DNA from 3 places in the Methylobacterium sp. HMF5984 genome. Region 1 is predicted to be linked to each of the others. Evidence: riboswitches for the same ligand, from Rfam matches in the RefSeq annotation. Region 1 holds a riboswitch; each other region holds the start of a gene.
The links. Region 1 has a riboswitch for cobalamin ahead of ACFZ8E_RS19940 (CbtB-domain containing protein). Riboswitches for the same ligand answer to the same signal wherever they lie in the genome.

Region 1 (10,175 bases):
CCGCAGCGATCCCCGAGCGCCCGCGATGCCTGCTCGCGGACAGGACCCGCCCGGGTGTCATGCCCGATGCGCCTCATCCCCGGTGCGCCTCATCGCGCCAGGGCCAGCAGCCGGTCGCAGTCGACATGCTGCTCGAGATGCGCCGCCAGGGCATCGAGCACCCGCTCGATGCCGGCCTCGTAGGAGGCGCCGTCGGATCGTGCGCCGAGGCGGGCGAGCCATGCGGCACGCTGGCGGTCGTCGGCGAACAGGCCGTGGACGTAGGTGCCGGACACCAGGCCGTCGGCGGAGACCGCACCGTCGGCGCGCCCGTCGGCGAGGCGCAGCAGCGGCCGTTCCGCGTCGGCGCCGGTGGTGTCGCCGACATGCATCTCGTAGCCGGTGAACGGCATGCCGTCGGGCAGGCTGGTGCCGGAGACGGCTTCGAGCCGCTTCAACGGCGTCATCACCGTGTCGACGGCGAGCAGCCCGAGGCCGGGCACGGTCCGCGCCTCGCCCTCGATGCCGTCCGGATCGGACAGCGTCCGCCCGAGCATCTGGTATCCGCCGCACAGGCCGAGCACCCGGCCGCCGCGGCGTAGATGCGCATGCAGGTCCACGTCCCAGCCCTGCGCCCGGACGAATTCGAGATCGTCGATCGTCGTCTTCGAGCCCGGCAGCAGCACCAGGGCGGCATCGCCCGGGATCGCCTCGCCCGGGCGGACCAGCACCACCTCCACCGCGGGCTCGGTCCGCAGCGGATCGAGGTCGTCGAAGTTGGCGATCCGCGGAAACACCGGCACCGCGATGCGCGTCGCCGCCGGGCCGGCGGACCCGACGAGGCCGAGCACGTCCTCGGCCGGCAGGCGCGCCGCCTCGGGAAAGTGCGGGATCAGGCCGAGGCTGGCCCAGCCGGTGTGGCGCGCGATCAGGTCCATGCCGTCGGAGAACAGGCTCGGGTCGCCGCGGAAGCGGTTGACCAGGAAGCCGACGATCATCGCGGCGTCGTCGGGATCGATCACCGCCTTGGTGCCGACGAGGCTGGCGATGACCCCACCGCGGTCGATGTCGCCGAGCAGCACCACCGGCGTATCCGTCGCGCGGGCGAACCCCATGTTGGCGATGTCGCCGGCGCGCAGGTTAACCTCGGATGCCGAGCCCGCACCCTCGACGAGAATCAGGTCGGCCTGCGTCCTCAGGCGGTCGAAGCTGTCGAGCACCGCCTCCAGCAGGCGCGGTTTCCACGCCTGGTAGTCGCGCGCCTTCACCGTCGCGACCATGCGGCCCTGCACCACCACCTGGGCGCCGACCTCGGTCTGGGGCTTGAGCAGCACCGGGTTCATGTGGATCGACGGCGCGACGCCGGCCGCCCGCGCCTGCAGCGCCTGCGCCCGCCCGATCTCGCCGCCATCCGCTGTGACGGCGGCGTTGTTCGACATGTTCTGCGGCTTGAACGGGCGCACCCGAAGCCCGCGTCGGGTGAAGGCGCGCGCGAGCCCGGCGACGATCAGCGACTTGCCGACGTCCGAGCCGGTGCCCTGGATCATTAGGCTTCGGGTCACGGCTGAAGGGACCATTCCATCAAAACTCGATCCCCTCCTGCGCCTTCACGCCGGCCGCGAAGTGGTGCTTCACGCTGCCCATCTCGGTGACGAGGTCGGCGGCCTCGATCAGCGCCGGCTTGGCGTTGCGGCCGGTGACGACGACGTGCAGGTCCGGGCGACGGCTTTTCAGGGTCGCCACCACCGCGTCGAGATCGAGGTAGTCGTAGCGCAGCGCGATGTTGAGCTCGTCGAGGATCAGGAGACGGAGGCTCGGGTCGGCCATCAGGTCGGTCGCCCGGTTCCAGGCGTTGAGGCAGGCGGCGATGTCGCGGGCCTTGTCCTGCGTCTCCCAGGTGAAGCCTTCGCCCATCGCGTGCCACGCGACCCGGTCGCCGAAGGTCCTCAGCGCATGCGCCTCGCCGGTGTCCCACGCGCCCTTAATGAACTGCACCACGCCGACCCTGTGGCCGCGCCCCAGCATGCGGAGCGCCAGGCCCAGCGCCGCCGTGGTCTTGCCCTTGCCGGGTCCGGTGTTGACGATGAGCAGGCCCTTCTCGATCGTCTTGGCCGCGACCTCGGCGTCCTGCACCGCCTTGCGCTTCTCCATCTTCTCGCGATGGCGTTCGGCGTCGTCGGTCATGGCGTTCCATGCGGTTTGATGACGAGCGGCAGCCCGGCGACCGTCAGGACGACGCGGTCGCACTCGGCCGCGAGGCTCTGGTGGAGGCGTCCGGCCGCATCGCGGAAGCGGCGGGCGAGCGCATTGTCGGGCACGATCCCGAGGCCGACCTCGTTCGACACGAGGACGAGCGGCCCGTGCGCTTCCCGGCAGGCACTGCGGAGCGCCGCCGTCTCGGCGTCGAGGTCGGCATCGGCAAGCAGCAGGTTCGTCAGCCACAAGGTCAGGCAATCAACCAGCACCGGCCCCGGCGCCTCGGCGATCGCGGCGGCCAAAGCGTTCGGCACGTCCCGAGTGATCCAGTCGCCGGAGCGCCGCGCTCGGTGGAGGGCGATGCGCGCGCGCATCTCGTCGTCCCAGGCCTGTGCCGTGGCGAGGTAGAGCCACGGGCCCGGCACCGCCTCGATCAACCTCTCGGCGTAGGCGCTCTTGCCCGAGCGCGCACCGCCGAGCACGAGGGTCGTCCGAGGCGCGGCCTGCTGCATGGCTGGAACCCATGCCCCAACCCCTGTGCGCCCGTCAAAGCCTCCGTTGTGCGGGGAGACCGGACAGGCTATGGCTGGACGCGACGGTGCCCCGGAGACGGGGTGAAAAGGGAATGCGGTGAGGGGAAACCCGATGCCGCGGCTGCCCCCGCAACTGTAAGCGGCCAGGGTCCCCACGGCGATCCGAGCTTCGTTGAACCGACCTGTCCGAGATGGGACTGCGTTGCGGATCGAAGCCCGGAACGCCGTGGGAGCCCTCAGCTCCTGCCTTCGGCCACCGATGTTTCGGGAAGGCGGCAGGCGCTGCGATCCGCGAGCCAGGAGACCTGCCGTCCCCCGCGCTTTCTCGAACGCCGCCGGCGGGGCGGCCGGAGATGTTGTCGACATGACCACCCAGACCCTCACCCAGACCGGCACCCGCGCGAACGAGGGCTTCGTCGCCATCGTCGCCGCCGCCATGCTCGGCCTCGGGCTCGTGTTCCTCGCCGGCTTCTCGCCGGCCTCGGCGCTGCACAACGCGGCGCACGACTTCCGGCACACGCAGAACTTCCCCTGCCATTGACCGCCTGAACCCAGGCGTTCCCATGCTCATCCGGCTCCTGTCGGCGGCGCTCGCCGCCGGCTTCCTCGCGGCCGTCCTTGTGACGGGGCTCGAGCTCGCGCTCACCTCGCCGCTGATCATCGCCGCCGAGCGCTACGAGACCCAGGCCGCTCCCGGCGCCGCCGCCTCGGCGGCCCCGCTGGCCGGGCGCCTGCCGATCGTGCTCGCCCATGCCGGGCACGACCACGACACCAAGGCCGAGCCGGAATGGCAGCCGGCCGCCGGCCTGCCGCGCATGCTGTTCACCGGGCTCGCGACCCTCGTCGGCGGCATCGGCTACGCCCTGCTCCTCGGCGCGGTGATGCTGGCCACCGGCCGCGAGCCGTCGCCCGAGCGCGGGCTCGCCTTCGCGGTCGCCGGCTTCCTCGCCGTGGCGCTTGCGCCGGCTCTGGGCCTGCCGCCCGAGCTGCCCGGCAGCGAGGCGGCCCCGCTGGCCGCCCGCCAGGTCTGGTGGGTGATGACGGCGTCGGCCACCGCGATGGGGATCTATCTCATCGCGATCCGCCGGGTGCCGATCACCATCCTCGGCGGAATCGTGCTCATCGTCGCTCCGCATCTGGCCGGTGCGCCGGAGGTGGCGGCGACGCCGTCCGAGCTTCCCGCCGGCCTCGCCGCGCAGTTCGCCGCGCGCTCGCTCGCCATCGCCTTCGTGTTCTGGGCGGTGATCGGCTTAGCCTTCGGGCGCGCCTGGCAGACCTTCGGCCCGAAGGCCGCGGCAGGCGCCCGTGGCTGACACGATCCTCTACGTCTGCACCACCTGCCGGATGGAGAGCGATGCGCCGGACGGCCCGCGCGCGGGCGCCCGCCTCTTCGACGCGTTGCGTGCGCTTCCCGCCCCCGACGGCGTGACGATCGAAGCGGTCGAGTGCCTGTCGGTCTGCAAGCGGCCCTGCACCGTCGCCGTGGCGGCGGAGGATCGCTGGACCTACGTCTACGGCGACCTCGACCCGGCGGATTCCGCACGCATCATTCTCGACGGCGTCGGCCTCTACGCCGGCACGCCCGACGGGATCGTGCCGTGGAAGCAGAGGCCGCAGGAATTCCGCAAGGGCGTCGTCGCCCGCATCCCTCCGTTTCCGCCGCGCGCGGCCTGAGCCATCGGCGAGATCCCCATGAGCATCGTCCAGAAGATCCCCTGCACCATCGTCACCGGCTTCCTCGGGGCGGGCAAGACGACGCTGGTGCGCCACGTGGTCGAGAATGCCGGCGGGCGCCGGCTCGCGATACTCGTCAACGAGTTCGGCGACATCGGCTTCGACAAGTCGTTCCTCGCCGCCTGCGGCATCGAGGGCTGCACCGAGGATTCGATCGTCGAGCTTCCCAACGGCTGCATCTGCTGCACCGTCGCGGACGACTTCATGCCGGCGATGACGGCTCTTCTCGATCGCCCGAACCCGCCCGAGCACATCCTGATCGAGACGTCCGGCCTCGCCCTGCCCAAGCCCCTGGTCCAGGCGTTCCAGTGGCCGGCGATCCGCTCGCGGGTGACCGTCGACGGCGTCGTCGCGGTCGTGGACGGGCCGGCGGTCGCGTGGGGCGCCTTCGCCGAGGACCCCGAGGCTCTGGCCAACCAGCGCGCCGCCGATACGGCGGTGGACCACGACAACCCGCTCGAGGAGGTGTTCGAGGACCAGCTCCTCTGCGCCGACCTCGTCGTGCTCAACAAGGCGGATCTTCTCGACGCCGCCGGCCTCGCGCAGGTGCGGGCCGAGGTGGAGCGCCAGCTTCCCCGCGCGGTGAAGGTGGTCGAGACAGCCCACGGCAAGATCGACCCGCGGGTGCTGCTCGGCCTCCAGGCCGCCGCCGAGGACGACCTCGACGCGCGCCCCTCGCATCACGGCGCGGGCGAGGATCACGACCACGACGACTTCGAGACCGTGGCGCTCCCGGTCCGCACGGCGATCACCGCCGCCGACCTCGCCGCCCGCGTCGAGAGGGCGGCCGAGACCGAGGGCGTCCTGCGGATCAAGGGCTTCTGCGCCGTCGAGGGCAAGCCGATGCGCCTCGTGGTGCAGGGCGTCGGCCGCCGCATCACCCATCATTTCGACCGTCCCTGGACGGCGGCCGAGCCCCGCGACGGCACGCTGGTGGTGATCGGCCTGAAGGGCTTCGACCAGGGCGCGGTCGCCGAAGCGCTCGCCGGCTAGGGGTTGTCCGCCGCACAGGCTACACTGCGCGTTTTCACGACCACCGCAGATTCCGGGATGCTGGACCGCCGACTTGAGCCGATGAGCATCGATGCGTTCTTCGCCTGGCAGGAAGCCCAAGCGGAGCGGTACGAGCTCGTCGGCGGCGTGCCGGTGCGGATGATGGCCGGGGCGCGCAACGTTCACGACGACATCGTCGTGAACATCCTCGCATGGTTGCGCACGGCCCTACGCGGAAGCGGATGCCGTCCGTTCACCGGGGACGGCAGCGTCGAAACGCTGCCCGGCCAGATCCGCCGCCCCGATATCGGGGTCGATTGCGGATCCCGCGATCCGAACGCGCTGAAGGCGGCGCAGCCGCGGCTGGTCGTCGAGGTGCTGTCGCCGAGCACGCGCGACTTCGATGCGTTCGAGAAGCTCGGCGAGTACCGCACGATGGCCGACCTGGAGCATATCCTGCTGGTGGAACCCAATGCGGCGGAACTCCGCCTCTGGACGCGTGATCCGGACCGGCATTGGGCTGAGACCCGTCTTCTCGGGCTCGACGCGACGGTCCCGCTCTTGGCGTTCGGGATCGCCATGCCCGCGGCCGAGATCTACGACGGCGTCGCGTTTCCGAGCCGGCCCCGCCTCGTCCCCGGCGAGCCGGGCGGCTCCGCAGGCTGACCATCGCATGCACCTGATCCGCATCGATACGGTGAGCCTCGACGACGGCGAGGCGGCGGTCGATCTCGGGCAACAGCCCGGCGACGTCGTGTTCCTGTCGTTTACGGATTCCGACCTGCTCGGCGTCGCCAATGCCCACGCGGCCTGCGGCCCGGGCTTCCCGTCGCTGCGCCTGGCCAAGCTGTCGCGCCTGCGCCACCCGATGTCGGTCGATCTCTACGTCGAGACCGTGGTGGCGAAGGCGAGGATCGTCGTGATCCGCTGCCTCGGCGGCCTCGACTACTGGCGCTACGGCGTCGAGCGCTGCGCCGCCGTCGCACGGGCCGCCGGCATCCCGCTGGTGATCCTGCCCGGCTGCGACCGGCCCGACCCGCGGCTCGCCGAGCTCTCGACCGCGCCCGACCTCGCGCCGGTGCTCGACGGATATTTCCGCGCCGGAGGCCCCGAGAACCTGCGCCGCATGCTCGGGCGCCTCGCGGCCGAGATCGGCGTCCCGACCACCGTCGAGCCGCCCGAGACCTTGCCGCGCGGCTTCGCATGGTGCCCGGGCTGCGGACCGCTCGGCCTCGACGCGGCGCTCTCGCTCGGCGCCTCGCCGCTCGGCCTCGGCGCGCCCGGCGCGGCTGCGCCGCACGCGCTGATCCTGGTCTATCGCTCGGCGGCTCTCGGCGGCGACGGCGCACCCGCCAACGCGCTGGCGGCCGCCCTCCGTGAGCGGGGCATCGGAACGCTGACCCTGGCGGTGGCGAGCCTCAAGGATGCGGAGGCGGTCGACGCGGTGCGCGCGGCGATCCGCGCGCGGAAACCCGACCTGATCGTCGCCGCCACCGCCTTTTCGGCGCGCGAGGATGCCGGGTTCGTCCTCGACGCGGCCGATTGCCCGGTGCTGCAGGCCTTCACCGTCGGCAGCCCGCAGGAGGCCTGGGAGGCGTCGGCACGGGGCATGAACGCGGCGGACCTCGCCATGCAGGTGGCCCTGCCGGAATTCGACGGCCGCCTCTCGAGCTTCCCGATCTCGTTCAAGCAGGAAACGGACGCGGCCGACGGCTACGCCGAGCGCCGCGCGGTGCCCTACGCGGCCGGCATCGCGGCGCTCGCCGACCGTGCCGCCGCTTGGCTGCGCCTGGCCGCGACGCCGCGCGGGCATCGCCGGATCGCCTTGGTCCTTTCCGACTACCCGTCCCGCGGCGGCCGCGCCGGCTTCGCCGTCGGCCTCGACACGCCGGAGAGCGCGCGCGCGATCGTGTCGGACCTCGCGGCGGCCGGCTACGCGGGCCCATCGCTGCCGGAGGCCGCCGCCCTGATGCAGGCGTTGACGGACGGTGCGCCGGACTTCGCGATCCCGCTGCCCGATTACGCGGATTGGCTCGCGACGCTACCGGAAGATTCGCGCGAGGCGCTGATCGAACGCTGGGGCGAACCCGAAGCCGACCCGACGTGCCGCGACGGCGCGTTCCGCTTTCGGATGGTGGATGCCGGGGGCGACACGCCCCCTCCCCCCGCAGCGGGGGAAGGGGAAGACGACGCGTCAGGCCGTATCGCGATCTTCCTCCAGCCCGACCGCGGCCGGTCGGACGACCGCAAGGCCGGGTACCACGATCCCGACGAGCCGCCGACGCACGCCTACCTCGCGTTCCATCTCGGCCTGCGCCGGCATTTCGACGCCCTGGTCCATCTCGGCACCCACGGCACCACCGAATGGCTGCCCGGCAAGGCCGTCGCGCTCGCGCCCGCATGCTGGCCCGCGCGGGCGGTCGGCGCCCTGCCCGTGGTCTATCCGTTCATCGTCGACGATCCCGGCGAGGCGGCCCCGCTGAAGCGCCGCCTCGGCGGCGTCGCCCTGGGGCACCTGACGCCGGCGATCGAGGCCGGCGGCCTCGAGCCGGAGGCGGCGCGCCTGCGCGAGCTCGTCGAGGAGTACAGTGCCGCGAGCGTCCTCGACCCGCGCCGCGCGACGCTGATCGCGCGCGCCATCCTCGACGATGCCGAGGCGGCGGGGCTGCTGGCGGGCGCCGGAATCGACGCCGACACGCCGATGACGGACGCGCTCGCGGCGCTCGATGCGCACCTGTGCGACCTCGGCGAGACCGCGTTCCGCGACGGGCTCCATGTCTTCGGCCGCGCACCGGACGGCGCGCCGGACGCGGTCGTCGCGAGCGCGCAGGCCGAACGGGCGGGGCTGCTCGCCGCCCTCGACGGCCGATTCGTGCCGCCGGGCCCATCCGGATCGCCCTCGCGCGGGCGCACCGACGTGATGCCGACCGGCCGCAACCTGACGACGCTCGATCCGCGTTCGCTGCCGACCCGCGCGGCGACGCTGCTCGGCGAGAAGGCCGCGGCCGCCATCGTCCTGCGCCACCTCCAGGACGAGGGCGAGTATCCCGCCCGGATCGTCATGGACCTGTGGGCCTCGCCGACGCTGCGCACCGGCGGCGAGGACGTGGCGCATGCCCTCGCTCTCATGGGCGTCCGCCCGACCTGGGACCACGCGACCACCCGCGTCACCGGCTTCGAGGTGCTGCCGCTCGCCCTGCTCGACCGGCCGCGCATCGACGTGACCTGCCGCGTCTCGGGCGCGTTCCGCGACACCTTCCCGGACACCCTCGCCCTCCTCGACCGCGCCGCACGGGCCGTGGCGCAGCGCGAGGAGGAGGACGACGAGAACCCCCTTGCCGCAGCCCGCCGCCGTGGCGAGGGCCAGGCTCGCATCTTCGGCGCCGCCCCCGGCCGCTATGGCGCCGGCGCCGCCGAGACGGCGCTCGACGGCGCATGGGCCGAGCGCGGCGATCTCGGGCGCGCCTATCTCGCGGCGAGCACCCATGCCTACGGCGACGCGGAGGGTGCGGATGCCGGCTTCGCCCAGCGGGTGGCGCAGGCCGACGCCTATCTCCACGCCTTCGACGTGGCCGAACGGGACCTGTTCGACGGCGATGCCGCCGCCGATGCGATGGGCGGGTTCGCCGCCGCGGCCGCCTTGGGGGGCGGCACGCCGACCCTCTACAGCCTCGATGCCGCGAGGCCGGAGACGCCGAAGGTGCGCACCGCCCGCGAGGACGCCGCCCGCCTCGTCCGCGCCCGGCTCGCGAACCCGCGCTGGATCGCCGGACAGCTGCGGCACGGCTATCGCGGCGCCCAGGAACTCGCTCAAGGGCTTGATGCGGTGTTCGTGCTGGCCGCGACCACCGACGCGGTGACCGATGCCGACTTCGACCGGCTCTACGGCGCCTGGATCGCCGATGCCGAGACCTTCGACGCGTTGCGCACCGCGAATCCCGCGGCGACGCGGGCGATCCTGGAGCGGTTCGACGAGGCCCGCGCCCGCGGTCTCTGGACCAGCCGGCGCAATGCGATGCCGGCCGACGAATTGATGCCGCAGGCGGCGGAATGAGCGCGCCGCGTCGCGTCCTGCCGGATGCCGCGAACCGCCGCGGTTGGTGCCCCAGCCTCACGCGGCCGATGCCGACCGGGGACGGCCTGCTCGCCCGCATCCACCCGCCCCTCGGCATCCTGACGCGCGCGCAGATCCGTGCCGTGGCGGCGGCATCCCGTGCTTTCGGCAACGGCCACGTCGACGTCACGGCGCGCGCCAACCTACAGCTGCGCGGTGTCACCGAGGCGACCCGGCCGGCCCTCGTCGCGGCGCTGGGCGGGGCGGGCCTCGGCGACATGCGTGCCGACGGCGGCCCGCAGCGCCTCACCCTCACCAGCCCGCTCGCCGGCCTGACCGCGGAGGCCGTGGATGTCAGGGCCATGGCATCCGCGATCGAGGCGCACGGCCTCGCGATCGCCGGGCTTCCGCCGAAGACCCTGGTGCTGATCGAGGGCGGCGGCACCGACCTCTCGGGAATCGCGGCCGACATCCATGTGCGCGCGACCGGGCCGGGGATCGCGGCCGTCGGCCTCGCGGACGAAGCGGGCGTGACGTGGATCGCGACGTGCGACGAGGCGCGAACCGTCGAGGCGGTCGCGGGGCTGCTCCGGGCGTTCGCCACCAGCGGCCGACGCCGCATCCGCGACCTTGCCGATACGGAACGAGCGAGCCTCGTGCGGGCCTTGCCCGCCATCCTCGCCGAC
Region 2 (10,175 bases), 1.5 Mb from region 1:
CGCATCGCGCCGAACCAGCCGAGGCCCTCGCCGAAGGTGAACCCGGCCGACGCGATCGTGGTCGGCGCCTCGGGGATGCGGTTGCCGACCGGGTCGACGTCGGAGAAGCGGGCATTGGTGACGGTGAGGTCCCCCTCCAGCCTCAGCCACGGCGTCACCGCGTAGCGGTTGGTCCACTCGATGCCGAAGCGGCGGCTCGGCCGGCTCGGCTCCGTCGTGCCGGTGTCGCCCTGGAACAGGTTCTCCGACGCGAAATCGAGGCGGAACAGGGCCAATGCCGTCTCCAGCCCGGCGATCGAGCGGTTGCGGATGCCGACCTCGTAGCCGGTCGAGGGCACGAGGAAGGGCGAGCGCGCGATGTTGAAGAGGGGGCTCGCCGGGTCGACCGTCGCGGTCACGCCGCGCACGTCGTTCGAGTGGAAGCCGCCGCCGTAGTTCACGTAGAGCTCGGTGTCGAACCACGGCCCCAGCACCAGCCCGAGCTTCGGGTTGACGATGCCGTCCCGTGCCTTGCCGGAATTGGCCGCCGTGTCGGAGACCACGTCGCCGTAGTAGCCGTCGGCCCGGAAGCCGACGCTGGTGCGCAGCCAGTCGGTCCAGCGCACGCGGTTGTCGACGTAGAACGCCCCGCTCGCCTCCAGCACCCGGTCGTCGAGGACGCCCGTGCGGAACTGGCGGTTCGCGGTGTTGAACAGCCCGACGCGGATCGCGTCGGTGCGGGTCTGCACCCCGATCTCGTTCTCCATCGGATGCCCGAACAGGTCGCCTTGGAAGACGTGGCTCACCTCGCCGCCGCCGAGGATGCGCTGGTCGAGCTGGTGGAACTGGTCTCCGTTGACCGGATCGTTGAGGAAGTAGGTGAAGTCGTTGAATAGGTTGAGCTGCGAGCGGATGACGTAGGCCGAGGCCCGCGTGACGCCGGTGTCGTCGGTCATGCTCCAGCGGCCCGAGAGCGAGAACCGGCTGCTGTCGCCGCCGTCGGTCGGGTTCAGGGTGCCGAAGCGGCCGATGATCCCCTCCGACACCGCGCGCGATGCGATCTGGTTGGTCGCGGTCCAGCGGCTGGCATAGGCCATGCCGGTGACCGAGAACCCGTCGAGCGCCGTGCCCTGGCTGTAGCGCACCACGCCGTTCACCTTGCGCAGCGCATCCGGCACGTCCCACGGGCCGTCGTAGACCTGCGCCTCGCCCGCCACGAGCAGGTTGCCCTGGCCGAGGGGGGCCGAGGCGATGGTCAGCGCCCGCGCGTAGCCGAAGCTGCCGAACGCGGTCAGCGCGACGTTCTTGGCGACGGTGTCGAGGTAGTCGATCCGTACCGAGCCGGCCGAGGCGAAGTCGCCGTCGCGGACGAAGTACGGCCCCTTGTGGAACGCCACCGCGCCGACGAGCTCGGGGATCAGGAAGTTGATGTCGGCGTAGCCCTGGCCGTGCGCGTGCGTGCGCATGTTCACCGGTATCCCGTCGACCTCGATCGCGATGTCGGTGCCGTGGTCGAGGTTGAAGCCGCGCAGGAAGAACTGGTTGGCCTTGCCCTCCCCCGAATGCTGGGTGACGATCAGGCCGGGCACGGATTCGAGCACCTCGCCCGGCCGCGTGATCGGGCGGCTGTTGATCTCGGCGCCGGAAACGATGCCGGCGCTCGCCGCATCCACCGTCCGAAGCGCCCCGCCGGCGCCGATGGTGCCGCCGACGTAGCCGGCGCTCGCCGCCGCCCCGGCGGCGGGCCTGGGATCGTCGGCCGTCACGGAGATCTCGGCGAGGTTCGCCTCGGCCTCCCCGGCGGCGGGGCGCGCCAGCGCGGCCGGGCCCGAGAGGGCGGCGGCGCAGGCGAGAGCGAGCAGGGTTGGCGTTCGGAAGACGGGCGGGGACTGGGACGCGGACACGGGACCTCGGGCGACGCGGACGTGGCACGTCACCGCGAACGAGGCCGATCCACCGCTCCGTCCGTCGGACGGCCGGGGGCTTCGACACCCGCCGGAACACCCCGCCCGACGCGCTTCGCGTGTGACCACGACTGACGGCAGGTCTCCTGGCTCGCGGGTCATCGCCCGCCACCGTCTTCCCGGATGCGGCGCATCCAGTGACGTCCAGTGGTGGAAGGCTCGCCGCTTACAGTTGCGGGGGCAGCCGCGGCTTCGGGCAAGGCCCCGTCGGGCCCTCCCCTCACCGCGTTCCCTTTTGATCCTCGATGAGGAACCGTCGCGTGCAGGTTGCGTCGGGCGCCGCCGGCCCGTCAATCCGGCTTTCGGACGCCGTCGCCGGGTGTGGCCGATCGGTGACGGCGTCAGCGGCTCGCGGCGAAGCGGGCCGGGCCGTCGCCGCGGCCGGTCACCACGACGAGGCGGCGGATCTCGCCGCGCAGGAACGCCTGCAGGAAGCGGTCGTAGTTGCGGAAGGACACGCAGCCGTTCGAGGCGCCGCTCGGCCCGAGCATGTAGGTGTGGGCCAGCAGCCCGTCGCGGCCGTGGATCGCGGCGGCGCCGCCCACCGGGTTGAGGCGGATCGCCCGCACGCCGTGGAACAAAGCCTCGCGCTCGGTGAGGTCGTAGGTGCCCGGCGGGGTCGAGCCGCGCATCCGCAGGTGCACGAAGTCGGGATGGTCCATGCTGGCGCCGAGGCCGGAATGGGCTTCCAGCACCTCGCCGTTCGGCAGGCGGACGGTGCGGGCGGTGATGTCGTAGATCGCCGTGCCGGCGCCCGCGTCGGGGCCGGGGAACAGGCGGCCGCGCGACCGCTCCAGCCCGGGGCTCTCGAGGGCGGCGTAGGCCAAAGCCGGGCCCGAATCCTTCCGCGCGGCGAACAGCTCCTCGAAGAACGACGGCGTCTCGGCGGTGGGCGCCGGGACCGCCTCGGGCACCCGGCGCGGAGCGCGGCGCAGGGCGAGGCGCTGCGGCACGGGGGCGGCGATCAGGTCCGCCGGGCGGGCGACCGGCAGCGGCACGATCTGGGCCTGCCGCACGACCTCGGTGTCCCGCAGGACCTGGGTAACCCGCAGGACCTGCGTGTCCCGTAAGACCTGGTTTGCCCGCAGGGCCCGCACCTGCTCCACGACCTGGGCCTGCCGGCCGGTCTGCACCGGGGGCGCGGCTTCCGTCGAACGCGGCTCGGCGGCCGCGAGCGTCGCGACCGGCGGGGCGAAACGCGGCTCGGGCGGGGTGAGCGCGGCGCCGAGGGGCGCGCCCTGACGGTCCGCGCCGGCCTCCGGGCCCAGCATCGGCCGGGGATCGAACAGGGCGGCGAGGGCGGTCGACCCGGTGCTGCGGGCCTGGAGGCTCGCGACCTGCGGCACCGGCTCGGTCCCGCCGCCCGGCGGCACGCCCTCGAGGGTGACGAGGCAGAGCAGGGCGGCGAGCGTGTTGCGAAGGATCGGGTGGCGGCGTGCCCGCCGGCGGCGGGCGGGACGCGTGAGGCCGCAGGAGGAGCGCGGGTGATGAGGCATGCGGACTCGACTCGAAGGCGACCCGGTGCCCGCAGCCGCGCAGCGTCCGGCCCGCGCCCGCGACGGATCGGCGGGCGGCGGGCCGGCCGATGGGGTCGGCCGTGCGGGGATCGAGAGAACTGCGACTGATCCGTATTGGGCGCGCGTTTGGTTAATCCGCCCCTAAGCCGCCGGCCGACGCGTGCGGATCGCGCGCGAAAACCCGCGAGACCCGTGCGCCGGCGCGGCGATGATCGGCAGCGTCTCGCTCGACCCGCTCGACCCGCGCGGCGCGGGGATAAGCGGGGGCATGCGCATGCACGCGAACGTGTTGCCGCTTCGTTCTTGCCGAGCCGGCCCCGAATCGGCGATACCGTCGCGCATGCGGATGCCCGTCCTCGCTGTCCTCCTGTCCCTGAACGCCCTGCCCTGCGCGGCTGCGCAGGCGCCGCGGGCGGCCGACCCGGCGGCGCTGGAGCAGGCGTGGCGCGACTGCGTGCGGGAAGCCTATGCGCACCAGCCGCCGGCCCAGGGGCGCGCCGGCTCGCAGCGCAACGCCCTCGACGAATGCAAGGAGCGCGAGGACGCCGTCGTCGCGGCGCTGATGGCCGCCCGCGACGTCGAGGCCGGACGCGATGCCCGCTCGCTCCCGGCCCGTGCCCGCGCCTGGGCGGCCTCGGTCGCCGCCTACGTCGTCGACCCGGTCTCGTCCTGGATCGCGATGCTGCGCAACTGAGCGCCGGCAATTCCCGCGCCGACGGCGGCCGGGTCGTTCAGAGGATCGGATGCATCTGCCGGGCGCGCCGGCGCGTCACCGCCCGTAGACGTCCTCGACGCGGATGATGTCGTCCTCGCCGGTATAGGAGCCGACCTGGACCTCGATCAGCTCGAGCGGGATCCTGCCGGGATTGGTCAGGCGGTGCAGCGAGCCGATCGGCAGGTACACCGCCTCGTTCTCGTGCACGAGGACCAGGCGCTCGCCCAGCGTCACCTCCGCCGTGCCCTTCACCACCACCCAGTGCTCGGCGCGGTGATGGTGCTTCTGCAGCGACAGGCGCCCGCCCGGCGTCACCATGATGCGCTTGACCTGGAAGCGCTCGCCGATGTCGACGCGCTGGTACCAGCCCCAGGGCCGGTACATCCGCCGGTGCGCGTCGGCCTCCGGATGGGCCCGGGCCCGCAGCACCCCGACCAGCTCCTTGACCCGGCCCGACTGCGCCTTCGAGGCGACCAGCACCGCGTCGGGGGTGGCCACCACCACCACGTCGTCGAGGCCGACCACCGTGGTCAGCCCCTCGCCCTCGCTGTGCACCAGGCTGTTGCGCGTGCCCAGGAGCTCGACCCGGCCGCGCACCGCGTTGCCGGCGGCGTCCTGCGGCAGCACCTGCCAGACCGCGTCCCAGGTGCCGACGTCCGACCACGGGAATGACACCGGCAGCACGCCGGCGCGCGTCGTGCGCTCCATCACCGCGTAGTCGATCGAGATCTTGGGCGCCTGCCCGAACGCCGCCGCGTCCAGGCGGACGAAGTCGAGGTCGGTGGTGGCAGCCTCCAGCGCCGCCCGGGCGGCGGCCAGCACCGCGGGGGCGTACGCCTCCAGCTCCGTCAGCATCAGGTCGGCGCGGAACAGGAAGTAGCCCGAGTTCCACAGGGCGCCCTCTGCGATCAGCGCGGCGGCGCCCTCCGCATCCGGCTTCTCGACGAAGCGCTCTACCGCGAAGGCGCCCTCGGCCTCCGGCAGCGCCCCCCCGCGGCGGATGTAGCCGTAATCGGTCGCCGGGCGCGTCGGCTCGATGCCGAGCGTCATGGTGTAGCCGGCCCGCGCGCCGACCGCCGCCGTGCGCACGGCGGCGGCGAAGGCCGGCACGTCGCCGATCACGTGGTCGGCGGCCATGATCAGCACCACCGCCTCCGGGTCGGCCTTGGCCGCGTGCAAGGCCGCCACCGCCACGGCGGCGGCCGAGTCGCGCCCCTCCGGCTCCAGGATGATGTCGGCGGACATCCCGGCCTGGGCCAGCTGCTCGGCCACGATGAAGCGCGACTCGGCCGCCGCGATCACCGCCGGCCGGGCGAAGACCGCCGCGTCGCCCACCCGCCGCGCGGTGGCCTGGAACGTCGATTCCGACGCGTCCACCAGCCGCGCGAACTGCTTCGGCATGCTCTCGCGCGATACCGGCCACAGCCGCGTGCCCGAGCCGCCGCACAGGATCACGGGCAGGATGCGGACGGTGCTCATCGGACGACTCCTGTTCCTGGGACCGGGCCGCACGGCCCGGTCTCGGCGAACCCACGGTAGCGCCCGCGCCGCCGCGAGGCGACTCGATGCCGGTCCAGCCGGCCGCGAATCCGTCGTGATGGCAAACGCCCGGCGTCGGGCGCCTCGGCCGGCGGCCTCACTCCAGCCCGAACGTCCGCCCCGGGAACCCGGCCGCATCGAAGTAGCGCTGGTCCCCGACCTGCTGGAAGCGCAGCACCGTGGTCAGGCCCGCCGGCGATGGTTCCGAGCGGAGCGTGCCGGCCTGCGCCTGCGGCACCGGCGCCTCCCGCATCGCCTCCCGCATCGGGCGGCCGATCAGGCGGCCCTTGGCGGGGATCTCGAGCTTGAGCAGGGCGGCGAGCGTCTGCCCGACATCGGCGTTGCTCACCGGCAGCGGGTCGACGAAGCCGGCCTTGAAGCTCGGGCCGATGGCGGCCATGAAGTTGTGGGTGTCGGCCCGGCTGAAGCTGCCGTGCATGCCCTGGCCCTGCTGCAGCGCCGTGTCGGCGACCTCGACGACGCAGGTCTCCGGGTTGGCGCAGCCGGTGCTGTACGAGCGGAAGTTGACGACGATCGCCGGCGTCGGCGTCGCGGCCTCGCCCTTCAGGTTCACCGCCGAAAGCGGCAGCGTGCCGGGGAAGCGCCCGAGCGCGTCGTCGACGAAGAGGCCGCTGACGTAGTCCTGCGCCAGGAGCGCCGCGATCGTGCGCGCGGCGAGCGCCGTGTCGCCCTTCGGCAGGTAGACGAGGTCCGAGCCGCCGTTGACCGCGACGACGAGGTCCGGCGCCTTCGGGTCGGGGCCGAGCAGGGCGTTGCCGAGCTTCGGCCGCTGGCCGGCGAGGACGGGGGCGGCGCTCGCATCGGGCTCGTGCAGCGGCAGGCCGAGGGCGGCCGCGAGGTCGAGCGCGAGGAAGCCCGGCGGCAGCTGCCCCGCGGGCACGCCGGGAAGCGCGGTCTTCGCCGACGGGCTCGTCGCGCTCTCCTTCGAGATGGTCGAGAAGCCGTGGTCGGCGGCGACGACGATGTCGGTGGTGTCGGCCAGCCCGAGCGCGTCCAGCGCCCGGCGCAGCGCCGCGAGGTTGTCGTCGGCGTTGCGGATGCCGGCGAGCGAGGTCGGCCCATTGATGCCGGGCACGAGCTTGCCGAGGCTGTCGCCGTGGTTGTGCTGCACGGCGTCCGGGTCGCGCGACCAGTAGACCAGCACGAACGGTTTTCCGCGGGCCTTGAACAGCGGCAGCACGACCTTCGTGGCGACGTCGACGAAGTAGGCCTGCTGCGCGACGTTGGCGACCAGCGTGCCCGGCGTCGTCGCGTCGCCGGCCTTGCCGTTCTCCCCGCGCGAGGGGGCGGCCAGCGGCAGGCCGCCGGCCGCCAGCAGGCCCCGCATCTCGGCGCTGAAGGGGATGCCGCGCGCCGAGCCGGTGTCGTCGTCGACGATGATCGTCGGGGCGCCGTCGCGGCTGGTGTTGTCGAAGTTGAGGGTCGGCCCGAGCTTGCCGATCGCCGCGGTGCTGATCCCGGCCTTGGCGGCGGCCCGCAGCACCGTCTCCTCGTTGAGCCAGTCGCCGTTGAAGAAGCCGTTCATCTCGCCGAGCACCGCGTCGTTCTCGACGAAGGGCGTCACCGTCCCGTTCTGCGCCGCGACCGGCTTGTCGACGTAGATCGTGTTCGAGAAGTCGCCGGTGTCGCCGAGGTGGTGGCCGGTCGCCATCGCCGAGCCGTTGGCGGTGGTGAAGGTCGGGAACAGCGAATGGCTGTTGGCGAGGTTCACGCCCTGGTCGCGCAGCGCCGCCATGGCGGGCGCGGTCTCCGGGGTGACCATCCCGGCGCGCATCCCGTCGGGGACGAACAGGATCACGTTGCGGGGGCGCTCGGCCGCCGCGGCGGCGGTGCCGAGCAGGCCGGCGACGATGACGCCGTTGAGGATCGCACGCATCGCCGTCGTCTCCTGAAGCGCCGGCTGGAACGCGGCTCGGGGCCGCTTCTCCCCACGTCCCCATGACGTCCGTGTGACGACGAACGCGGGCGGGGTGGCGGGCGGGTCGGAATCCCCGGCCCGCCCGCGCGATCGGGGCGCGACGCCTACATCGGCGGTGTCAGCCCGTCCTTGCCGACGGCGACCCGGCGGGCGCTCAACGCGCTGCCGTCGCGGGCCGCGGTGACGAAGGCCTTGGCGCCGGGCTTCAGGACCGCCCGGTCGGCCGGCTCGAAGGTCACCACCGGCACCTGGGGCGGCACGACCACCGTCTGCGCGCCGTCCTTGTAGGTCACGGTCAGCGTGCGCTCCCCGCCGCCGGCGGCGCTGGCCGACACGGTGCCGTTGGTCATCGCGCTCTTCACCCGGGGGGCCGGGGCGTCGGCCTTGACCGTGCCGTTGGTCATGGCGCTCTTCACCCGGGCGCCGCCGGCGGTGGTGTCGGGGATCGCGTCCCAGCCGTAATGGCCCTCGCCGGTGCCGCGCATGGCTTCGGGGAACAGCACGACCTCGATCGCGGTGCGCGGGCTCTCGCCCTTGGTGGCGGTGCCGATGAAGGTGCCCTCCTTCACGTCGTCGAGGCTGGCCTTGACCACCGAGACGAACTTGGTGTCGTCGCCGAGCGCGATCGTCTCCGACACGCCGTCGATGGTCTTCAGGGTGATCGCGCCGGGCGCGACCGCCTCGATCGTGCCGCGCAGGCGCTCGACGACCGGGGCGGCCTGGGCGCCGCCGATCGACAGGAGGCCGGCGAGGGCGAGAAGCGGGAGGCGTGTCATGAGGGTCCTGTCGTTGGGAAGGCCCGACCATCCGGCACGATCGTCCGAAAGCCTGCGGCTGCGGCCCGACCGCTATCATGCCGGCGCCGGGCCCGGCACCCGCCGGCCGGCGCGGCCATCCGCCTCGCCGGGGCTCGGCCGCGGGGCCTTGCCGCGAAACCTTTCCGGCCGATCTGGTGTTCGAACCGACGGGCCTTTCGCCCGCTCCACCATCGGACAGGCATGCAGATCCACCTCGACGCGGTCGGCGGCATGGCCGGCGACATGTTCGTCGCCGCCCTCCTCGACGCCTTTCCCGAGCACGCCGAGGGCGTGTCGGCGAGCGTCCGCGCGGCGAGCCGGGCGGGCGTCGCCTGCCGCGTGCTGCCGCACAACGACGGCGTGCTCCAGGGCAGCCGCTTCCTGGTCTCCGGGCCCGGCGAGCCCGGTCCCGCGCCGCAGGGCGCGGACCGGCACGCGCACGGCCATCACGCGCACGGCCCCCACCATCACGATCCTGCGCACGGCTCGTCGCACGCCCACGCCCACGCCCACGCGGGCGACCACGGTCACGATCACCGCCCGTGGTCCGAGATCCGCGTCGCGCTCGAACGCGCCGATCTCGAAGCGGCGGTGCGCGGGCACGCGCTCGCGATCTTCGGCCACCTCGCCGAGGCGGAGGCGCGCGTGCACGGCATCGCGGTCGAGCAGGTGGCGTTCCACGAGGTCGGCGCCTGGGATTCGATCGCCGACATCGTCGCCGCCGCCCACCTCGTCGCCGCGCTCGGCGCCACGCGATGGAGCGTCGGCGCCCTCCCCCTCGGCTCCGGGATGGTGCGCACGCAGCACGGCCTGCTGCCGGTACCGGCCCCGGCGACCGCGCTGCTGCTCGACGGCTTCCCGACCCGCGACGACGGCGTGCCGGGCGAGCGGGTGACGCCCACCGGCGCCGCGATCCTGCGCCATCTCTGCGGCGGGGCCGGATCGGCGCCGAGCGGCCCGCGCCGTCTCGGGCGCTCCGGCGTCGGCTTCGGCACCAGGCGCCTGCCCGGCCTGAGCAATTGCGTGCGGGTGCTTGCCTTCGATGACGCGGCGCCGGAGACGCATCCGGACCATCGCACGATCGCGGTGATCGAGTTCGAGGTCGACGACCAGTCCGGCGAGGACTTGGCCATGGGGCTCGACCGCCTGCGGATGCGGGACGACGTGCTCGACGTCGTGCAGATGCCGGTCTTCGGCAAGAAGGGCCGGATGATGGTGCATGTCCGCCTGCTCGCCCGCGCCGACGCCCTCGATGCCGTGGTCGCCGCGTGCTTCTCCGAGACCGCGACGATCGGCCTGCGCCACGCGCTCGTCGCCGGCCGCGCCCTGCCCCGCCGGGCCACGACCGTCGCGGTCGAAGGCCGGGACGTGCGGGTCAAGCTTGCGGAGCGGCCGGGCGGGCCCACCGCCAAGGCCGAGGCCGACGACGCCCGGTCGCTTGGCGGCCACGCCGCCCGGGCCGCCCTGCGCCGCGAGGCCGAGCGGATCGCCCTCGAGAGCCCGGAGCCGACGTCGTGAGCGCCCTTTCCACCCGGCTCGAGGCCGTCCTGCGCGAGATCGGGTCCGTCGCCGTGGCGGTGAGCGGCGGCGTCGACAGCCTGACGCTGGCGGCGCTCGCCCATCGCGTGCTCGGCGCCGACGCCGCGCTGATGGTGCATGCCGCCTCCCCCGCCGTGCCGGCGGAAGCCACCGACCGCGTCCGTGCCGAGGCGGCGCGCGCCGGCT
Region 3 (10,175 bases), 2.9 Mb from region 1:
AGCGGTTCGAGTTCATCGAGAGCCAGCCGCTGACGATGAAGCTCAACAGCGCGAGCCCGCCGATCAGGCCGCCGAGATGATGCCAGCGCGCGAGGCCGCGATAGGGCGTCACCGCGCCGGAGCGATAGCGTCGGGCGATCCGCATCCGCAGGAGCCCGAGCACGAACCCGGTAACGGCCCCGACCATCGCGATCCCCGAGACCCACACGATCACCGTGCGCCACAGCGCGGCCTGCGCCCGCAGCGGCGCGACGTAGAGCCAGTGCGGGACGGCGCCGAACCAGTTCCAGAACCGCTCGTGCGCCGTGGTGTCGAGCACCACGGCACCGGTCGGCTGCGAGACGTAGAGCTCGGTGCCGTCCGCATCGCCGAGCGCGATGCGGTGAAGCGGGCGCACCGCATCGTAGCGCTGGTGCACCGTCCAGATGTCGTAGGCGAGCGTGTCGCGGTAGGCCGGGCGCAGGCTGCGCGGATCGTGGCCGGCGATGGCGAGGGCCTCGTCCGGCGACGCGGGGCCGATCGCCCGGCCGTCGACCGCGGAGACGGTGCGGCGGGACCCGTCCCAACGCGCGACCCGGTAGACCGGCTCGGCCCCCCGCATCGACAGGCTCAGCGCCCGGGGAAAGCCGGGCTCGTCGGCCAATGCCGCGTCCGGCGAGACCCGCACCGCGTCCCAGGCGATCGCGGGCAGCCCGGCCCGGCGCTCGGGCTCGGTCAGCGACGGGTAGGCGACGTACATCATCACCACGCCGCTCACGAACCACGTCGCGAAGAACAGCCCCGTGACGATGCCGAGCCAGCGATGGCCGAGATGCAGCCACCGCTTCCCCGTCTTGCCGAGCTTAGCGAGCTTGGCGAGCATGCGCGCCGTGGAGGCCATCTCAGAACGCCGTCGTGAAGGCGACCTCGAACGAGCGCGGTCGCCCGAGGAGCCAGTTTGTGCCGACCCCGTCCACCGCGTTTCCGCTGATCGCGTAGACCTTGTCGAACAGGTTGAAGACGCGGAAGGACAGGCGCGAGGCCGGCGTGACCTGATGGTCGAGGCCGAGGTTGACCAGCCCGTAGGCCGGGCGTCGCGCGGTGTTGCCGAAATCGCTGAACACCTCGCCGACGTACTGGAACCCGACCCGTGCTTCCCAGGTCGGCGCGAAGGCGTAATTGAGCCAGAGGTTGGCGACCCGCTCGGGCACGTCGATCGGCCGGTTGCCGGCGTACGAAATCGTCGCGCCGTTCACGGCCTGGTCGAAGGAATCGTACTGCGCGTGCAGCAGGGCGAGGTTCGCGTCGACCCGCCAGAGCGGCGTGACCTGCAGCGAGAGCGCCGCCTCGACCCCGTAGGAGGATTGCCGGCCGACCTGCGTCGAGACGTTCGGCTGGCCCGGCACCGCCGAGATCAGGTTGTCCTTGACGATGCGGTAGCCGGCGAGCGTCCACTCGCCTCGGCCGTCCCAGAACACGCCCTTGGCGCCGAGCTCGACCTGCTCGCCGGTGGAGAGCTTGAAGCCGGCCAGCGATTGCGACAGCGTGATCAGGCTGTTCACCGGGTCCGTGGCGGTGGCGACCTGCGCATAGAGCGCGGTGTCCGGCGTCGGGTTGAACACCAGCCCGAAGCGGTAGCCGAGGCCCTGGAAGGACTTCTCGAACTGCGCGTTGCTCATCAGGTTCTCGCGCTGCAGGGTCGAGGCGTCGAACCGGACGCCGGACAGGAACGAGAGCTGGTCGGTGAGGATCAGCCGGTCCTCGGCGAAGACCGAGGCCTGGTCGGTGCTCGTCGCGTAGGCCGGGCTGGCGCGGCCGTTCAGCGGGAACGAGCCCGGGTCGTAATCCGTCAGCGGGACGCTGGTGACGAGGCCCGATCCGACGGTCGAGAAGTTGTTGATGTGCCGGAAGTCGATGTGGTTCACGTCGAAGCCGGCCAGGAACTCGTTGCGGAAGCCGAACAGCGTGCCCTTGAACGCGGCGTCGAACCGGTTCCCCAGCTGTTCCTGCTGGTGGTAGATTTCGGTGTAGTCGCTCCGGTCTACCAATCGCGTCGATCGGTTGAAGCTGTAGGTCTCGACGTCGAGCCAGTGGCGCCTGCTCTGCAGCCGGTAGGCGGTGTTGCGCACCGTGATGTCGGCGGTGGGCGTCCATTCCGTCTTGAGCTGGGTCCAGTTGTCCGCCCAGGTGATCTTGGCGTCGCGGACGTTGTAGTTCTTGAACCGGATGAAATCCGGGATGCGCCCGTGGACCAGCGGCGTGCCCCAGTAGCGCGCCGGCTCCTGATAGCCGAGGTCGTGGCTCAGGGTGAAGGCGAGGTCGGGCGTGGCCTGGAGCAGGATCGCGCCCGAGACCGCGAGGTTGCGGAAGTCGCCGTCCGGGCTGATCCAGCCGCCGGCGCGGTTGCCGCTGACGTTGAGGCGATAGGCCACCGCGTCGCCGATCGGGCCGCCGGAATCGAGGGCGAGCCGCGCGATGCCGTCCGATCCGACGCCGGCCCGCACCAGGTTGATGGACGTGAAGGTCGGCTTCTTCGTCACCACGTTGATGACGCCGCCGATCGCCCCGTCGCCGTAGAGCACGGAGGCCGGCCCGCGCAGCACCTCGATGCGCTCGACGTTCCAGGTGTCGAACGGGAAGGTCACCGTGTTGGCGCCGACGAACAGCCGCGTGCCGTCGTAGAGCTGCTGGATCGAGTTCGGCCCCGAGAACCCGCGGCTGGTGAAGGCGCCGTTGCCGTTGCCCGGCGAGGCGATGGTGGTGATGCCGGTGGCGTTCTGCGTCACGGCGTCCGCGATCGTGTCCTGGCCGCGCAGCCGCGCGGTCTCGCCGGAGATGACGTCGACGCTGCCGGGGGTCTCCAGCGGCGTGAGGCCGAGGCGGCTCGCGCCGCGGTCGGGCGTGCGCAGGTTGAGGCCGACCGGCGCGGCGCGGCTCAAGCCGACGCCGTCGCCCGCGACCGTGAGGGTGTCGAGCACGACGCTCGCCGATTCGCCGGCGACCGGCTGGGCGCCGGCATCTCGCGGCGGAGCGAGGATGACGAGCGCCGTGCCGGCGAGGAGCGGGCAGCGCATCGCGCGCCCGAGGGAACGAGCGGTTTGCAGAAGAACGAGCATGGATCGGATTCGGCTCTATCGGCGCGACGCGACGGCCTGCCCGACCCTCCATCTACATCGAATGTAACAATGTTACAATTAGGCGATCGGCCGAACGCGGCTCGGCCGCCGGCGCACGGATGCCGGGCGGCTTCCTGTGCGTCGTTCGGCGCGGGTCTCGCGGTGGGCAAGGGCATGGGAGGGACGTGCGGACGCGTGTGGTGGCACGTCACCGCGAACGAGGCCGCCCCGCATGCGCCGCGCGGGCCCATGCGTCTCGACACCCGTCGAGGCACCCCGCCCGACGCGTTTCGCGTGTGACCACGACTGACGGCAGGTCTCCTGGCTCGCGGGTCGCTGCCCCTCATCGTCTTCCCAGGCGCCGTGACCCAGTGACGTGTTGATGGAGGCTCGCCGCTTACAGTTGCGGGGGCAGCCGCGGCATTGGAAAGGCTCCTCGGAGCCTCGTCCTCACCGCGTTCCCTTTTGATCCCCGAGGGGAACCGTCCCCGCCAAGTGGCTTCCGCGGTCCCGAAGAGTCAACGGCCGGAATCACGCTCCTGTGAAGTGTGACCCGGCGGCGACAGCGACGGCGCGCACGGTGACGCTAGGTCGAGATATGCGATCCGTCCTGCGCCGACGCCTCGACGACGACGCTCGGCGGCAAGGTTCCTCCGGCGCCGCCGAGGACGGAGCCGAGGTCGCCCGGCAGGGCGGTCTCCGCGGTCAGCTCCGCCGGCTCGCCGCCGGCCGCGTGCTCGTCCGCCACCAGGGCGACCGCGCCCGGTGCGATCAGGCCGAGGCTCGCCGCGTGCCGGGCGATGGCGGTGCTGTCGGCGGCGATGACGAGGTGGCTGCCGGCGGCCGCGACGACCTGCGCCAGCGCCTCGATCTCGCGAATGCGGTCGGCGTCGCGCGACACGTTGCGGATGTAGACCGCCTTCACCCGGCCCGGATGGTCGGCGACGATCCGGCCGTAGACCTCCGGATCGTGCTGCCCGCTGTCGCCGATCAGCACGAACGGCAGGTCGCGATACAGCGACAGCATGTGGACGATCAGGGCGCGCTTGTGATCCTCCGCCCGGCGGGGGAGGGGGTGCTTCCACGACAGGCCCCATTCGCGCAGGAACAGGATCGGGCCCACCGGGATGCCGTGGATCGTGAAGAACTCCGACAGCATCTCGTACAGGCCCCACGGCGCGCGCGAGACGTAGAGCATCGGGTTGGCCTCGATGCCGTCCGGGCCGACGTAGAGGGCCCGGTAGAGCGCGGCGACGCCGGGGAAGGCGACGCGGTTCTCGGCATCCTCCACGAACAGCCGCCACAGCATCTTGGCCTTGTTGGCGACGCCCGTGCGCATCACCGTGTCGTCGATGTCGCTGACGACGACGCAGCCGGTGGCGCCCGGCGGCACGAACACCTGCCCCCGCGCCCGCACCGGCGGCTCCGCCTCGAGCGTGAGGTCGACGTCGTGCCAGCCATGGTCGCCCGCGGGCAACGCCTCCGGGCGGAGATGGACGCGGAAGTAGCCGTCGCGGTCGGTCTCGACCCGCGTCTGCGCGCCGCCGAAGCGGGCGGTGACGGCGGCATCCTTCAGCGCCCGCCGCGCGATCCGCCGGGCGATGTCCCGCAGCTGCGCGCGCAGGCTCTCGTCGCCCGGTGCCGTATCGGGGTGGGACTGGCGGAAGATGCGGCCGATCAGGAAGATCTCGTCGGCGGAGCCGTAGCCGCGATAGGGCTCGATGACGATGCCGCCGCGCCCCTGCGCCCGGCGGACCGGGCGGGCGACGAGCTTCAGCGCCCGGACCGCGCCCCTCCTCCAACGCCGCAAACGCACTCCCATCGCCGATCGCCCGCTTCCGTCGCCTGAGCCGGTCAACGCCGCACGCGGCGGATCGGAGCCCTCACGGCTGCACCTCCGGTGCGCCGTCGGGGCCGGAGGGCTCGTCCATCAGCGGATGCAGGTCGCGGACCATGCTCTTCAGGCGGTCGTCGAGGACGTGCGTGTAGATCTGCGTCGTCGAGATGTCGGCGTGGCCGAGCAGCTCCTGCACGATCCGCAGGTCGGCGCCGTTGTGCAGCAGGTGGCTGGCGAAGGCGTGGCGCAGCACGTGCGGGCTGACCTTGTCGGCGCGCAGGCCCGCGGCCTCCGCCGCCGCCTTCAGGTCGCGGGCGAAGGCCTGCCGGGTGAGATGGCCGCTCTCGCTGTCGGCGGGAAACAGCCACGGCGCGTCGCTCGGCGAGGCGGCGAGGTGCCGGCGCATCGCGTCGCGCGCCAGCTCGGTGAGCGGCACCAGCCGTTCGCGGCCGCCCTTTCCCCGCACCACGAGGTAGCGCTCGCGGGTCGAGGCGGCCGAGCGCGGAAGCGCGATCAGCTCGGAGACGCGCAGGCCCGTGGCGTAGAGCAGCTCGAGCAGGCACAGCATCCGCTGCGCCCGCCGCGCCTGGCCCGGCGCCTCGGCCTCGACCGCCGCATCGATCTGTGCGCGCGCCGTCGCGAGCAGCCGGTCGACTTCGGCGACCGACAGTACCTTCGGCAGCGCGCGGCCGCGGCGCGGGCCGGTGAGCGGCGCGCTCGGATCGGATTCGGCCAGCCCTTCTGCGTAGAGGAACTTGTGGAAGCCGCGGATGCAGGAGAGCCGCCGGGCGGCGGAGGCCGGCTTCAGGCCACGCGGCTCGAGGGAGGCGACGTAGGCGCGGAGGTCCGCCGCCTCGATCTCGGCGAGGTCGAGGCCCTCGTCGGCGAGGTGACCGAAGTAGTCGTCGAGATCGCGCCGGTAGGCTTCGAGGGTGTTCTTCGCCGCTCCGCGCTCGGCGGCCAGCATGTCGAGGTAGGCCGCGATCTCGGGCGGCGTCCGCCGCTCGGCCTCGGGCGGACGCTCCTCCCTCACCGGCCGCCCGGCTGGAGCTTCGAGGCGGGGATGGTCACGCTCATTTCCCGCGGCGTCGGCGTCACGAAGGTCGCTAGCGCGAACATGCCGGCGAAGACGAGGCCGGCCAGGATCGCGAGGGTGGCGAAGAAACGGAATAGGGTCGGCACAGCGGTCGAACCTCGGGGCACGCGGACGCGATGGAGCAGGGCGCAGCGGGGACTTAAGTTTTGCGCCGCGGCGACCCGGGTTGCACCATGCCGCCGCCGCGCTGGCAAGGCCCGGAAGGCCACATCCTGCGCCCGTCTCGCCGCGACGATGGGCCGGCGCATCGGGCCGGCTCCACGCCGTCTCCGGGCCCTTTCCGAGATTTCAGGGGGCGGCGGCCGCGGGCCCGACCGCATGGGTGATAACCCCGCAGACTTGGTATAAGACCCGGGACACCGCCGCACCCGCTCCCAGCCCCGTCGCCGACCCGCCCTTTGCCGTCCATGCCGAGCCCCGCCCGATGACCACGCCCGAGCCGATGGGCGATCCGATCGAAGCGCGCCTGCGCCGGGCCCTCGGCTCGCGCTCGATCGTGCTCGTGGGCCTGATGGGAGCGGGCAAGAGCACCGTCGGCCGCCGCCTCGCGAGCCGGCTCGGCCTGATCTTCAAGGACGCCGACATCGAGATCGAGGCGGCCGCCGGCCTGACCATCCCCGACATCTTCGCGATCTACGGCGAGCCGAGCTTTCGCGACGGCGAGGAGCGCGTGATCTCGCGCCTGCTGCGGGCGGGGCCTCTGGTCCTGGCCACCGGCGGCGGCGCGTTCATGCGCGAGTCGACCCGCGCGCGGATCGCGGAATCGGGCGTGTCGGTCTGGCTCAAGGCCGAGCTCGACGTGCTGATGCGGCGGGTGCGCAAGCGCGGCAACCGCCCGCTGCTCCAGACCGAGGATCCCGAGCGGACCATGCGCGACCTGATGGACCTGCGCCATCCGGTCTATGCCGCCTCCGACGTGACCGCGCTGTCCCGCGACGTCGCCCACGACCGCGTCGTGCAGGACGTGCTCGAAGCCCTCGACGCCTACCTCAACCCGCCGGACGAGAGCCGCGCGGTCGCCGCGCAGTGAAGCTGTCATGACCGAGCCCCTCGCCGTCCACGTCCCCCTCGACCAGGGCCGCGACTACGACATCCTGATCGGGCGCGGCCTCATCGCTAGCGCCGGCGCGCGCGTGGCGGCGCTGGGCGGCAAGGCGGCGGTGATCGTCAGCGACGAGACCGTCGCGGCGCTCTACGGCGACGCCCTGCGGAGGAGCCTGGAGGAAGCGGGCCTGCGCTCCGCACTCGTCGCGGTGGCGCCGGGCGAGGCCTCGAAATCCTACGCGACCTACGCGTCGGTCTGCGACGGCCTGCTCGCCCACAAGGTCGAGCGCGGCGACCTCGTGGTCGCCCTCGGCGGCGGCGTCGTCGGCGATCTCGCGGGCTTCGCCGCGGCGACCCTGCGGCGCGGCGTGCGCTTCGTGCAGGTGCCGACGAGCCTGCTCGCCCAGGTCGATTCCTCGGTCGGCGGCAAGACCGGGATCAATTCGCCGCTCGGCAAGAACCTGATCGGCGCCTTCCACCAGCCTCGCCTCGTGCTCGCCGACACCGCGACCCTCGACACGCTTTCGGAGCGCGAGATGCGGGCGGGCTACGCCGAGGTCGCCAAGTACGGGCTGATCGGCGATGCCGGCTTCTTCGACTGGTGCGAGGCCCATTGGCGCGGGATCTTCTCCGGCGGGCCGGAGCGCGACGAGGCGGTGGCGATCTGCTGCCGCGCCAAGGCCGGGGTCGTCGTCCGCGACGAGCGCGAGGACGGCGAGCGCGCCCTCTTGAATCTCGGCCACACCTTCGGCCACGCGCTGGAACGCCTCACCGGCTACGAGTCGGCCCGCCTCGTCCACGGCGAGGGCGTCGCGATCGGGCTGGCGCTGGCGTTCCGCTTCTCGGCCCGTCTCGGCCTGTGCGCGGGCCAGGATGCGGGCCGCGTCGCCAACCACCTCGCGCTCGCCGGCCTGCCGACCACCCTCCAGGCCGTGCCCGGCGGCTGCGGCGACGCCGACGCGCTGCTCGACGCGATGGCGCAGGACAAGAAGGTGAAGGATGGCGCGCTGACCTTCATCCTCGCTCGCGGCATCGGCCGGAGCTTCATCGCGCCGGGAATCGAGCGGGACGCGGTGCGCGCCTTCCTGCAGGACGAGCTGCGGGCCGGCTGAGCCCGACCCGCATTAACCGCGGCGGAACCTCGCGGCCCTATCGTCGCCGCGCTGGCGCTCGGCCAGGATTCGGGTCGGACCATGGGCGCGTCGCAGGGTGTCAGCGCGTCGGAGCGCTTCGCGGCCAGCCTGCGGGAACGTCTCGCCCACGATGCCGGCCTGCTCCGCTTCGCGCGCCTGGCCGCCGCATTCCTGGTTCCGACGATCCTAGCGCTGGCCTACCTCGCCTTCGGCACCGGACCCGATCCGCGCCACAACTGGCTCGGCGACGTGATGGGCAGCGATCTTGCCCAGGTCTGGGTAGTCGGCCGGACGGCGCTGGGCGGACGCGCGACGGAGGCCTACGACCTGCCGGTGCACCTTCAGAACCTCGCTGCGGCCTTCGGGCCGGAATGCCGGTTCGCGTGGCATTACCCGCCGGTGTTCCTTCTGGCGGCGTCCCCCCTTGCGTTGCTGAGCCCGCAAGGGGCCTTCCTCGTCTGGATCACCCTCTCGCTCGCGATCTTCGCCGCTGCGCTCCACCGTGCGACCGGGCGGCGCGACGCGGTGCTGATCGGGCTCGCGCACCCGCTGGTGCTCTGCAATCTCGCGTACGGCCAGAACGGCCTCGTCACCGCTGGATTGCTGACGCTCGGAGCGATGCTGGTCGACCGGCGGCCCTGGCTCGCCGGGCTCTGCTTCGGGCTCGTCGCCTACAAGCCGCAACTCGCAGCGCTGGCGCCGTTCCTGCTGCTCATGACGGGCCGCCGACAGGCGCTCGCCGCCTGCCTCGCCACGGCGCTGGCCCTGTGCCTCGCCTCGGTCGTCCTGTTCGGGCTCGCGCCCTGGCAGGCCTTCGTCGCGAGCCTGTCGGAGACCAACCGGATCATCCTGCAGGAGGCCGGCGCCGGCCTCGATCTCAACGCCAGCGCCTTCGGCGCGGTCCGGCTGGCCGGCGGCTCGTTCGCGGCGGCCTGGACGCTGCAGATCGGCGCGAGCCTCGCGGCGCTCGCGGTCGCCTGGCGGGTCTGGGCCGGCAACGGCGACCTCGGCCTGCGCGCCGCGACGCTGCTCGCCGCGGCTCCGATGGTCTCGCCCTACGTGCCGGTCTACGACCTCGTCCCTCTGGTTCCGGCGACGATCCTCCTCGCGATCGCCGCCCACCGCGCCGGCGGCCTGCACGACCGTGAGCGGGCGTTGATGCTCGCCGCCCCCTTCGTCGCGCTGCTGCGCCTGGCGATGGCGGCGACGAGCCTCCCCTTCGGCTTCCTCCTCGGCCTCACGACGCTCGCCTGCATCGCCGCGCGGGCGCTGCCGCGCCCCGTGCCGCGCCTGGGACCGGCGGTGCCGGCCAAATCCTGACCCTGCGCGCCCGGCGATAGGGCAATCCGGCGCCGAATCCCCTATGAGGGATGTCGCCGTCGCGCCTCGATCCCGAGCCTGCCGCGACGGCATGAGCTCGAAAACCCGGCGCGATGGAAACCCACACCGACCTCTGGCTGGCCGCGAGCATCGTCGTGATCTCGCTGCTGCTCTCGGCCTTCTTCGCGGGCGCGGAGACAGCCTTCACCGCCGCGTCCCGCGCGCGGATGCATTCCCTGGAGGAGGCGGGGGATGCGCGGGCGGGCATCGTCAACCGCATCCTGGCGATCCGCGAGCGCTTCATCGGCGCAATGCTGATCGGCTACAACATCGTCGCGATCGGCGCCTCCGCCTTCATGACGAGCGTGCTGACCGCGGTCTTCGGCAAGAGCGGCGTCATCTACGCCACCATCGGCATGTCGGTGCTGGTGATCGTCTTCGCTGAGGTGCTGCCAAAGACGCTCGCGATCTCGAAGCCCGACAAGGCGGCCCTGATGATGGCCCGCCCCGTCGCCTTCGCGGTCGCGGTGATGGGCCCGGCGGCGCTCGCGATCGAGAGCCTGGTGCGGCTGATGCTGCGCCCGTTCGGCGTCACGATCGGCGACCACCAGTCGATCCTGTCGCCGACCGAGGAGATCCGCGGGCAGGTC

Region 2: it holds a riboswitch for cobalamin, as region 1 does, so the genes downstream of both, ACFZ8E_RS12860 (TonB-dependent receptor) here and ACFZ8E_RS19940 (CbtB-domain containing protein) in region 1, are expected to answer to the same signal.
Region 3: it holds a riboswitch for cobalamin, as region 1 does, so the genes downstream of both, ACFZ8E_RS05545 (TonB-dependent receptor) here and ACFZ8E_RS19940 (CbtB-domain containing protein) in region 1, are expected to answer to the same signal.

What each region holds. Positions count from the first base shown of each region.
Region 1 is NZ_JBJFLN010000001.1:4,106,681-4,116,855, forward strand. Features, by position in the region: gene ACFZ8E_RS19925 (cobyric acid synthase) at 90-1,526, opposite strand; gene cobO (cob(I)yrinic acid a,c-diamide adenosyltransferase) at 1,561-2,163, opposite strand; gene cobU (bifunctional adenosylcobinamide kinase/adenosylcobinamide-phosphate guanylyltransferase) at 2,160-2,687, opposite strand; cobalamin riboswitch at 2,755-3,036, shown strand; gene ACFZ8E_RS19940 (CbtB-domain containing protein) at 3,073-3,249, shown strand; gene ACFZ8E_RS19945 (CbtA family protein) at 3,272-4,021, shown strand; gene ACFZ8E_RS19950 (DUF1636 domain-containing protein) at 4,014-4,382, shown strand; gene cobW (cobalamin biosynthesis protein CobW) at 4,401-5,435, shown strand; gene ACFZ8E_RS19960 (Uma2 family endonuclease) at 5,439-6,101, shown strand; gene cobN (cobaltochelatase subunit CobN) at 6,109-9,489, shown strand; gene cobG (precorrin-3B synthase) at 9,486-10,175, shown strand, end outside.
Region 2 is NZ_JBJFLN010000001.1:2,648,331-2,658,505, reverse strand. Features, by position in the region: gene ACFZ8E_RS12860 (TonB-dependent receptor) at 1-1,883, opposite strand, end outside; cobalamin riboswitch at 2,002-2,216, opposite strand; gene ACFZ8E_RS12855 (DUF2778 domain-containing protein) at 2,285-3,439, opposite strand; gene ACFZ8E_RS12850 (hypothetical protein) at 3,801-4,154, shown strand; gene ACFZ8E_RS12845 (mannose-1-phosphate guanylyltransferase/mannose-6-phosphate isomerase) at 4,230-5,654, opposite strand; gene ACFZ8E_RS12840 (alkaline phosphatase family protein) at 5,812-7,611, opposite strand; gene ACFZ8E_RS12835 (metal ABC transporter permease) at 7,758-8,429, opposite strand; gene ACFZ8E_RS12830 (LarC family nickel insertion protein) at 8,652-9,968, shown strand; gene ACFZ8E_RS12825 (adenine nucleotide alpha hydrolase) at 9,965-10,175, shown strand, end outside.
Region 3 is NZ_JBJFLN010000001.1:1,183,442-1,193,616, forward strand. Features, by position in the region: gene ACFZ8E_RS05540 (PepSY domain-containing protein) at 1-880, opposite strand, end outside; gene ACFZ8E_RS05545 (TonB-dependent receptor) at 882-3,053, opposite strand; cobalamin riboswitch at 3,389-3,597, opposite strand; gene ACFZ8E_RS05550 (App1 family protein) at 3,682-4,917, opposite strand; gene ACFZ8E_RS05555 (site-specific tyrosine recombinase XerD) at 4,979-5,965, opposite strand; gene ACFZ8E_RS05560 (histidine kinase) at 5,962-6,114, opposite strand; gene ACFZ8E_RS05565 (shikimate kinase) at 6,453-7,058, shown strand; gene aroB (3-dehydroquinate synthase) at 7,066-8,184, shown strand; gene ACFZ8E_RS05575 (glycosyltransferase family 87 protein) at 8,266-9,525, shown strand; gene ACFZ8E_RS05580 (HlyC/CorC family transporter) at 9,639-10,175, shown strand, end outside.